DNA from 2 places in the Acidovorax sp. WCS2018Noco2-16 genome. Region 1 is predicted to be linked to the other one. Evidence: predicted binding sites of a transcription regulator. Region 1 holds the regulator's gene; the other holds the start of a gene.

What was found. Region 1 encodes sigma-54, which starts transcription at its own class of promoters, with help from an activator protein. Its sites were predicted from a motif close to TGGCANGNAANCTGCTTT; they were not measured.
Region 2: the regulator sigma-54 is predicted to act here: its motif matches at 2,808-2,825, upstream of adh (aldehyde dehydrogenase).

Annotation. Positions count from the first base shown of each region.
Region 1 covers NZ_JAVTJJ010000002.1:818,109-822,679, reverse strand. The annotation lists gene lptA (lipopolysaccharide transport periplasmic protein LptA) at 1-399, shown strand, start outside; gene lptB (LPS export ABC transporter ATP-binding protein) at 480-1,202, shown strand; gene RQI28_RS09160 (RNA polymerase factor sigma-54) at 1,202-2,788, shown strand; gene RQI28_RS09155 (TspO/MBR family protein) at 2,807-3,340, opposite strand; gene RQI28_RS09150 (methyl-accepting chemotaxis protein) at 3,530-4,571, opposite strand, start outside.
Region 2 covers NZ_JAVTJJ010000001.1:425,994-430,564, forward strand. The annotation lists gene RQI28_RS01910 (VOC family protein) at 1-11, opposite strand, end outside; gene RQI28_RS01915 (amidohydrolase family protein) at 116-1,420, shown strand; gene RQI28_RS01920 (YebC/PmpR family DNA-binding transcriptional regulator) at 1,598-2,317, opposite strand; gene adh (aldehyde dehydrogenase) at 2,892-4,412, shown strand; gene RQI28_RS01930 (DUF779 domain-containing protein) at 4,428-4,571, shown strand, end outside.

The DNA.
Region 1 (4,571 bases):
GGCAAGCGCGCCTTCTTCCGCCAAAAGCGCGACACCCTGCCCGGTGCGCCCGACGAATTCGTCGAAGGCGAAGGCGAGATCATCGAATACGACGGCCGTGCCGAGACCGTGAAGCTCACCCGCCGCGCAGAGCTGCGCCGCTACCGCGAAGCCACGCCGACCGACGAGATGTCCGGCGCCGTGATCTTCTACAACAGCGTGAGCGACGTGCTCACCGTGGACGGCCAGCGCACGGCACCCAATGGCACGCCGTCCGGCACACCCGGCGGCCGCGTGCGCGCGGTGCTGGCTCCCAAGGAGCCCGCCGCTGGCGCCGCCCGGCCCGCCGCACCCGCTGCCACGCCGGCGCCCACCCTGCGGCCCAGCACCGACCTGAGCAACGGCGGCGCGAGCAAGTGAGCGAGTCCCTCTCCCCCACCGCCTCCGCCGCTGCTACTCCCGATGCGGCCCTCGTGCCCGGCGGCAGCCGCCTGGAGGCCATGCACCTGCAAAAGTCCTACGGCAGCCGCAAGGTCGTCAAGGACGTGTCGCTCACCGTGCAAAAGGGCGAAGTCGTCGGACTGCTGGGCCCCAACGGCGCCGGCAAGACCACGTCGTTCTACATGATCGTCGGGCTGGTGCGCAGCGACGGCGGCGACATCCGCATCGACGGCCAGTCGGTCGCCAACATGCCCATTCACCGCCGCTCGCGGCTGGGCCTGTCGTATCTGCCGCAGGAGGCGTCCATCTTCCGCAAGCTGAACGTGGAAGAGAACGTGCGCGCCGTGCTGGAGCTGCAAACCGGCGAAGACGGCAAGCCGCTGCCGCGCGCCGAAGTCGAAGAGCGCCTGACCGCGCTGCTGCAGGAACTGCGCGTGGAGCACCTGCGCGCATCGCCCGCGCTGGCGCTCTCCGGTGGCGAGCGCCGCCGGGTGGAAATCGCCCGCGCCCTGGCCACGCAGCCGCGCTTCATCCTGCTCGATGAACCCTTCGCCGGCATCGACCCCATCGCCGTCATCGAGATCCAGCGGATCATCGGCTTCCTCAAAGAGCGCGGCATCGGCGTGCTCATCACCGACCACAACGTGCGCGAGACGCTGGGCATCTGCGACCACGCCTTCATCATCAGCGACGGCAACGTGCTGGCGCAGGGCACGCCTTCCGACATCGTGGACAACGCCGAGGTGCGCCGCGTGTACCTGGGCGAGCACTTTCGGATGTGATGAAGCCCGGCCTTTCACTGCGCGTCTCGCAACACCTCGCGCTCACGCCCCAACTGCAGCAATCGATCCGGCTGCTGCAGCTGTCCACGCTGGAGCTGTCGCAGGAAGTCGAGCAGATGCTCGACGAGAACCCGTTTCTCGACCGCACGCTCGAAGACGCGCCGCGCGAGGAATTCGGCCTTCAGCAGGCCGACACCCCCGTGGCGGACGATGACCGCCAGTCCGACGATGCTCTCTATAACGTAGCACCCAGCGCAGCATCCACCAGCGCTGAAGGCCCAAACGACGCTGAAACGCCGGCCAGCACCGAGGCCACCGCCGCCGAAGCGCCCGACTGGGAAGGCGACGGCACCGTGGACTTTTCGCCTGACGACAGCGAGTGGGGCGGCGACGCGCCCGCCCGCAATCGGTCGGGCGACAGCGATGGCGATGCCGACGCGACCGAGCTGGCGCGCAGCAACCTGTCGCTCACCGACTTTCTGCACCGGCAGGCGCTTTCGCTGCGGCTGTCGGAGGTGGACACCGCCGCGCTGCGCTTTCTCATCGAATCGCTGAATGACGACGGCTACCTGGAAGACTCGCTCGAATCGCTGGCCGTGAGCCTGGCCGGCCCGGAAGACACCGAGCAGATCGAAGAACTGGTGCACCGTTTCACCGTGGCCATGCGCCTGTTGCAAAGCCTGGAGCCCACGGGCGTGGGCGCGCGGGGCCTGGCCGAATGCCTGACGCTGCAGCTGCGTGCGCTGGCCGCCGACAAAGAGGGCGATGCCGAGGTACTGCAGACCGCGCTGCGCATCTGCAAGCAGCCGCTGGAGATGCTGGCCAAGCGCGACGTGCGGCGGCTGACCCAGAGCTGCGGTGGCGGCAACGAGGAGCGCACCCGCCTGGCGATGGCGCTCATCGCGCGGCTCGAGCCCCGCCCCGGCCGGCGCTTTGCCGACGTGGAGCGCAACATCATCGTGCCCGACGTCATCGTCAAGAAGACCGGGCGCGGCTCGCAGCAGAACTTCAACGTGCAGCTCAACCCCGACGTGATGCCGCGCCTGCGCGTGCACGACGTCTATGCCGGCGCGCTGCGTGGCAACCGGGGCGGCGAAGGCCACCAGGCGCTGCAGCAGCGGCTGCAGGAAGCACGCTGGTTCATCAAGAACATCCAGCAGCGCTTCGACACCATCCTGCGCGTGTCGCGCGCCATCGTGGACCGGCAGCGCAACTTCTTCGTGCACGGAGAGCTCGCCATGCGCCCGCTGGTGCTGCGCGACATCGCCGACGAGTTGGGCCTGCACGAATCCACCATCAGCCGCGTGACGACGGCGAAATACATGTCCACGCCGCAAGGCACCTACGAGCTGAAGTATTTCTTCGGCTCTGGGCTGGGCACCGAGACGGGCGGCAACGCGTCCAGCACGGCGGTGCGCGCGCTCATCAAGCAGTTCGTGTCGGCCGAGAACCTGGCCAAGCCCCTGTCGGACAGCCAGATCGCCGCCATGCTGAAAGAGCAGGGCATCGAATGCGCGCGCCGTACGGTGGCCAAGTACCGCGAGGCGCTCAAGATCGCGCCGGCCAATCTGCGCAAGGCGCTTTGACGCGGCCGCTGCGGGTCGTCAGCCCAGCAGCTGCGGGTTCATGCGCCAGAGCGTGAAGTTCAGCGCCCCGGCGAACGTGATCCACGCCAGGTAAGGCACCAGCAGCGCGCCCGCCAGCGGCCGCAGCCGCCAGAACGCCACCAGCGTGGCGGCCACGGTGATCCACAGGGCGGCGATGTCCGCCAGCGCCCAGGCACCCAGGTGCCACTGAAAGAACAGCCAGCTCCACAGCGCGTTCAGCACCAGCTGCACGCAAAACAGCACCAGCGCCCGCTGCCGCAGCGCGCCGGCCGGCTGGCGCCAGACCAGCCATGCGGCCACGCCCATCATCGCGAAGAGCGCCGTCCACACCGGGCCGAACACCGAAGGCGGCGGCGCCCAGCCGGGCTGCGCCAACTGGCCGTAGAACTGCGGCGCCTGTACCGACGCGACGCTGCCGATAGCGGCGGTGAGAAACGCCAGTGCCAGCCAGCCGGCCAGGGCCAGCCAGGTGCGCGCAGGGGAGCGGTGCAGCGGCCCGCCAGGTGCCGCAGAGGTGTAGTGCGATGTCATCGCCCGATCATCGCCGACGCATGGCCACCCCCCGGAGGCCAGGCGCGGCCGCATTTGTCAGACGGCGCGCCGTGTCGGTCGTACACGGCTTGCCTGAATGAGGCGATGCTATTATTTTAATAGCTATTAACGCTTACGGAATAAGCGCTAGAGGCCAAAAAGACCTCAAACTTCAACAGGGCGCCAAGCTCAAAGGCCGGGCAATGCACGCTGCCCGCCAGGTGAGCCCAAGGCATGCGTCGTAGCACCCAGGCCCGCTGCGTGCCCCGCTGCTTCCAGCTTGAAGCCCGCCACCACGTCGGCCAGCTGCGCCGCCTGCTGCTGCAGCGATTGCGCGGCGGCGGTGGCTTCTTCGACCAGTGCCGCGTTCTGCTGCGTGGCCTGGTCCATCTGGCTCACCGCGCTGCCGATCTCGGCGATGCCGGTGCTCTGCTCCTGGCTGGCGTTGCTGATCTCGGCCACGATGGCCGTCACGCGGCGCACGCTGTCCACCACCTTGTCCATGGTGGCGCCGGCGTCCTGCACCAGCTTGCTGCCGGCGTCGACCTGCGCTACTGAATCGTCGATTAGCGTCTTGATCTCCTTGGCGGCGGTGGCACTGCGCTGGGCCAGCGTGCGCACTTCGGATGCGACCACGGCGAAGCCCCGGCCCTGTTCGCCCGCACGGGCGGCTTCGACGGCGGCGTTCAGCGCCAGGATGTTGGTCTGAAAGGCAATGCCGTCGATCACGCCGATGATGTCCACGATCTTGCGGGCCGATGCATCGATGCCGCCCATGGTCTTGACCACCTGGCCCACGACGGTGCCGCCGTGCGTCGCGATGTCCGATGCGCCCGTCGCCAGCTGGTTGGCCTGGCGCGCGTTCTCGGCGTTCTGCTGCACGGTGGCGGTGAGCTGCTCCATGGCGGCGGCGGTTTCTTCCAGCGAGCTGGCCTGCTGCTCGGTGCGGGCCGACAGGTCCTGGTTGCCGCTGGCGATTTCGGAGGTGGACAGGCGCACCGATTCGGACGACGCCCGGATGCGCACCAGCACGGCGGCGATCTTGTCGACGAAGCTGTTGAAGGCGTGGGCGATGTGCGTCAGCTCGTCGTTGCCATGCGTTTGCAGCCGGCGCGTCAGGTCGCCGTCGCCGGAGGCGATGTCCTGCAGCGCGTCGCGCACCAGGGCCAGGCGGCGCAAGGCGCGCGCGATGACGGCACTGAGCACCAGGATGGCCAGCGCCAGCGAGATG
Region 2 (4,571 bases), on a different contig from region 1:
CCGAATTGCATGGGCCAAGCTCCGAAAAAACGAGAGTTCAAAGGGACGTGGGCAATGCCCGCGGAAGCTGAGAATATGCCGGATACTGGTTTCAAAATACCCACTGGGCCGCCCCATGCTCGACCTGCTGATCCACAACGCCACCCTGCCCGACGGGCGCCAGCACATGTCCGTCGCCGTGCAGGGCGACCGCATCACCGAGGTGGCCGAGGGCCTTTCGGCGCCCGCCCACCAGACGGTTGACGCCGGCGGGCTGTTGCTGTCGCCGCCCTTCGTCGACGCGCACTTTCACCTCGACTCGGCGCTCAGCTACGGCCAGCCGCGCGTGAACGAAAGCGGCACGCTGCTCGAAGGCATCGCGCTCTGGGGCGAACTCAAGCCCACGCTGTCGCATGACTCCATCGTGCAGCGCGCGCTGGCGTATTGCGACTGGGCGGTGGCGCGCGGGCTGCTCGCCATCCGCAGCCATGTGGACACCAGCGATGCGAGCCTGCTCACCGTGCAGGCGTTGCTTGACGTGAAGCAACGCGTGGCGCCGTATCTGGATTTGCAGCTGGTCGCCTTTCCGCAAGACGGCGTGCTGCGATCTTCGGGCGGCCTGGTCAATCTGAAGCGCGCGCTGGACATGGGCGTGGAGGTGGTCGGCGGCATTCCCCATTTCGAACGCACGGCCGCACAGGGCGCCGAGAGCGTGAGCCTTCTCTGCGAGCTGGCAGCGGAGCGTGGCCTGCGCGTGGACATGCATTGCGACGAGTCCGACGACCCGTTCTCGCGCCATGTCGAGACGCTGGCGGCCGAAACCGTGCGGCTGGGCCTGCAGGGCCGGGTCACCGGCTCGCACCTGACTTCCATGCACAGCATGGACAACTATTACGTCAGCAAGCTGATCCCGCTGATGGCCGAGGCGCAGCTGGGCGTGGTGGCCAACCCGCTCATCAACATCACGCTGCAGGGCCGGCACGACACCTACCCCAAGCGCCGCGGCATGACGCGCGTGCCCGAGTTGATGGCCGCCGGCCTGACGGTCGCCTTCGGCCACGACTGCGTGATGGACCCGTGGTACGGCGGCGGCAGCGCCGACCTGCTCGAGTCGGCCCACATGGGCCTGCACGTGGCGCAGATGACCGGTCAGGCCGCCATGCGCCAATGCTTCGACGCCATCACCGTGAACCCCGCGCGGTTGTTGGGCCTGCAGGGCTATGGCATCGGCCCGGGTTGCCATGCCGACCTGGTGCTGCTGCATGCGCAAAGCCCCGCAGAAGCGATCCGCCTGCGCGCGACGCGGTTGGCAGTGTGGCGGCGCGGGCAGCTGGTGGCCAGCAGCCCGGCGCCGGTTGCCCAGCTGACGCTGCCAGGGCGGCCGCAGCAGATTGGCTTTCTCACCGATCCACACGGGCCCAACCGCAGCAATTTCAAGTAAAAAGTGCCTCCAGCGCTTATCCATTAAGCGCTAGCAGCTATCAATTTTGATTGTTCCGACGAAAGTGTGCCTGGCATTGCGCCAGGCACGGCGCAGCATCGCCGCGTCAAAAGATCACCTCGCCAGCCGCCGCCGGGCTGCCGGCGGCAGAAACCTCAGTTAGCAGTTCGTGGTCCGTCAGCCCTTCAGGCCCACGAACATTTCCTGCACGTCGTCGTGCGCGTCGATGGCGGCTAGGAAGTTTTCGACTTCTTCCAGCGCTTCGGCGCTCAGGTTGGCGGGGTCGACCGGGTTCTTGGGCTGGTAGCCCAGCTTGGCCGACAGCACCGTGAAGCCCTGTGCCGGCAGTGCGCGGCTGACGACGTCCAGGTCGGCCGGGTCGGTGATGAACAGCGTGGCGCCCTCATGTTCACCCGGCTCGAAGTCTTGCGCTCCGGCTTCGATGGCGGCCACTTCTGCGTCGGCACCGGCGTGGCCAGCCGTGGGCTCGGCTTCGAGCAGGCCCACATGGTTGAAGTCCCACGACACGGAGCCCGAGGTGCCCAGCTGGCCCTTGCGGAACAGCACGCGCATTTCAGGGGCCGTGCGGTTCACGTTGTCGGTCAGGCATTCGACCATCACCGGCACCTGATGCGGCCCGAAGCCTTCATAGATGACGCGTTGGTAATCCACCGCGTCGGCACCCACGCCGGAGCCCTTCTTGATGGCGCGCTCCAGCGTGTCCTTGGGCATGGACGCCTTGCGGGCCTGCTCCACGACCAGGCGCAGCCGCGCATTGCCAGCCGGGTCGGCGCCGCCGCGCGCCGCGACCGTGATTTCCTTGACCAGCTTGCCAAACAGCTTGCCCCTGGCGTCGGCGACTTGCGCCTTGCCCTTTGCTTTCCATTGCGCACCCATGGTGGCGCCTCCTGCGAATGTTGGTGGATGGGGTCCTGCAACCAGCCAGGGCGCCCACCGTGCGGGTCGCGGTCTTTACGGACTGCGAACCGGTCTCTCCCCGGCAATTGAAGCCAAGGTGCAGCGGCCGATTCTAGAGCGCGCGCGGCGGCGGCAGCAGTACCGGCATCAAGGATGGATGCTCACGCGCTTCACACCGATGGTCTGGCTGGTGGTGCAGTCGGTGAATAGCTTGCTGCGAGACACTTGCGAAGGAAAATCAAGCAATAACAGGCTCTAGCGCCCGTCCATCAAGCGCTTAAAGCTACTATTTTCATAGCAAGAAATCTTGAGATGAGCAACTGCTCCATAACGGAACAACTGTGACACGCTGGTCGTGCCATGTCACAACACCTGGCGCATTTGCAGCGCTGCCCTCTCGGTGGTGGCTCCATGCGCAGGGCGGCGCTGCCCCCTTCGCAACAGCGCTTACAGCCGCCGGCCGGCCTGCTGGCATGCGATTTGCCCTTCTCTTGTGGCGAGTGCGTCGCTGCGCACAGCCACCTCAACGCCCCAACTACAGGAGACAAGCATCATGAACATGGCAGAAATCGCCAGCCTCGGCATCGCCAACCCCTACAAGAAGCAATACGGCAACTACATCGGTGGCCAGTGGGTGGCGCCCATTGATGGGCAGTACTTTGAGAACAGCTCGCCTATCAACGGACAGGTGTTCACCGCCATCCCGCGCTCGAACGACAAGGACATCAACGCCGCGCTGGACGCAGCCCATAAGGCCAAGGCTGCCTGGGGCAAGACCTCAGGCACCGACCGCGCCAACATCCTGCTGAAGATCGCCGACCGCATGGAAGCCAACCTGCTGACCATTGCCGTGGCCGAGACCATCGACAACGGCAAACCGCTGCGCGAAACCATGGCGGCCGACATTCCCCTGGCCATCGACCACTTTCGTTACTTCGCCAGCTGCATCCGCGCGCAGGAAGGCGGCATCAGCGAGATCGACCACGAAACCATGGCCTATCACTTCCATGAGCCGCTGGGCGTGGTGGGGCAGATCATTCCCTGGAACTTCCCCATCCTGATGGCGGTATGGAAGCTGGCCCCGGCCCTGGCCGCCGGCAACTGTGTGGTGCTCAAGCCGGCCGAGCAGACGCCCGCGTCCATCCTCGTGCTGCTGGAACTGGTGGGCGACCTGCTGCCGCCCGGTGTGTTGAACGTGGTCAACGGTTTTGGCCTGGAGGCCGGCAAGCCGCTGGCCAGCAGCCCGCGCATCGCAAAAATAGCCTTCACGGGCGAGACCACCACGGGCCGGCTGATCATGCAGTACGCCAGCCAGAACATCATCCCGGTCACGCTGGAGCTGGGTGGCAAGAGCCCCAACGTGTTCTTCGAAGACGTGATGGCGGCCGACGACGGCTTCTTCGACAAGGCGCTGGAAGGCTTTGCGATGTTCGCGCTCAACCAGGGAGAAGTCTGCACCTGCCCCAGCCGTGCGCTGGTACAGGAATCGATCTACGAAAAGTTCATGGAGCGCGCACTGAAGCGCGTGGCGGCCATCAAGCAGGGCCACCCGCTGGACAAGAGCACCATGATCGGCGCACAGGCCTCGCAAGAGCAGCTCGAAAAGATCCTCTCGTACCTGGACCTGGGCAAACAGGAAGGCGCCGAGTGCCTGATCGGCGGCGAACGCAACAATCTGGACGGCGACCTGGCCGGCGGCTATTACGTCAAGCCCACCGTATTCAAGGGCCACAACAAGATGCGCATCTTCCAGGAAGAGATCTTCGGCCCCGTGCTGTCGGTGACGACCTTCAAGACCGAGGAGGAAGCGCTGGAGATCGCCAACGACACGCTGTACGGCTTGGGTGCCGGCGTATGGAGCCGTGACGGGGCGCGCGCCTTCCGAATGGGCAAGGGCATACAGGCCGGGCGCGTGTGGACCAACTGTTACCACCACTACCCAGCGCACGCGGCCTTCGGCGGCTACAAGCAGTCGGGCATCGGCCGCGAGAACCACAAGATGATGCTGGATCACTATCAGCAGACCAAGAACCTGCTGGTGAGCTATTCGCAGGCGCCGCTGGGCTTCTTCTGATTCAGGAACCAAGCCATGGACACGCCCACTACACACTCATCCAACGCGCCGGGTGCTGCGGTGGGCCGCGTCTCGGCCACACCGGCGGCTGTGGCACTGATTGAAAAACTAAGCGTGCAACACGGCCCGCTCATGTTCCACCAGTCGGGGGGCTGCTGT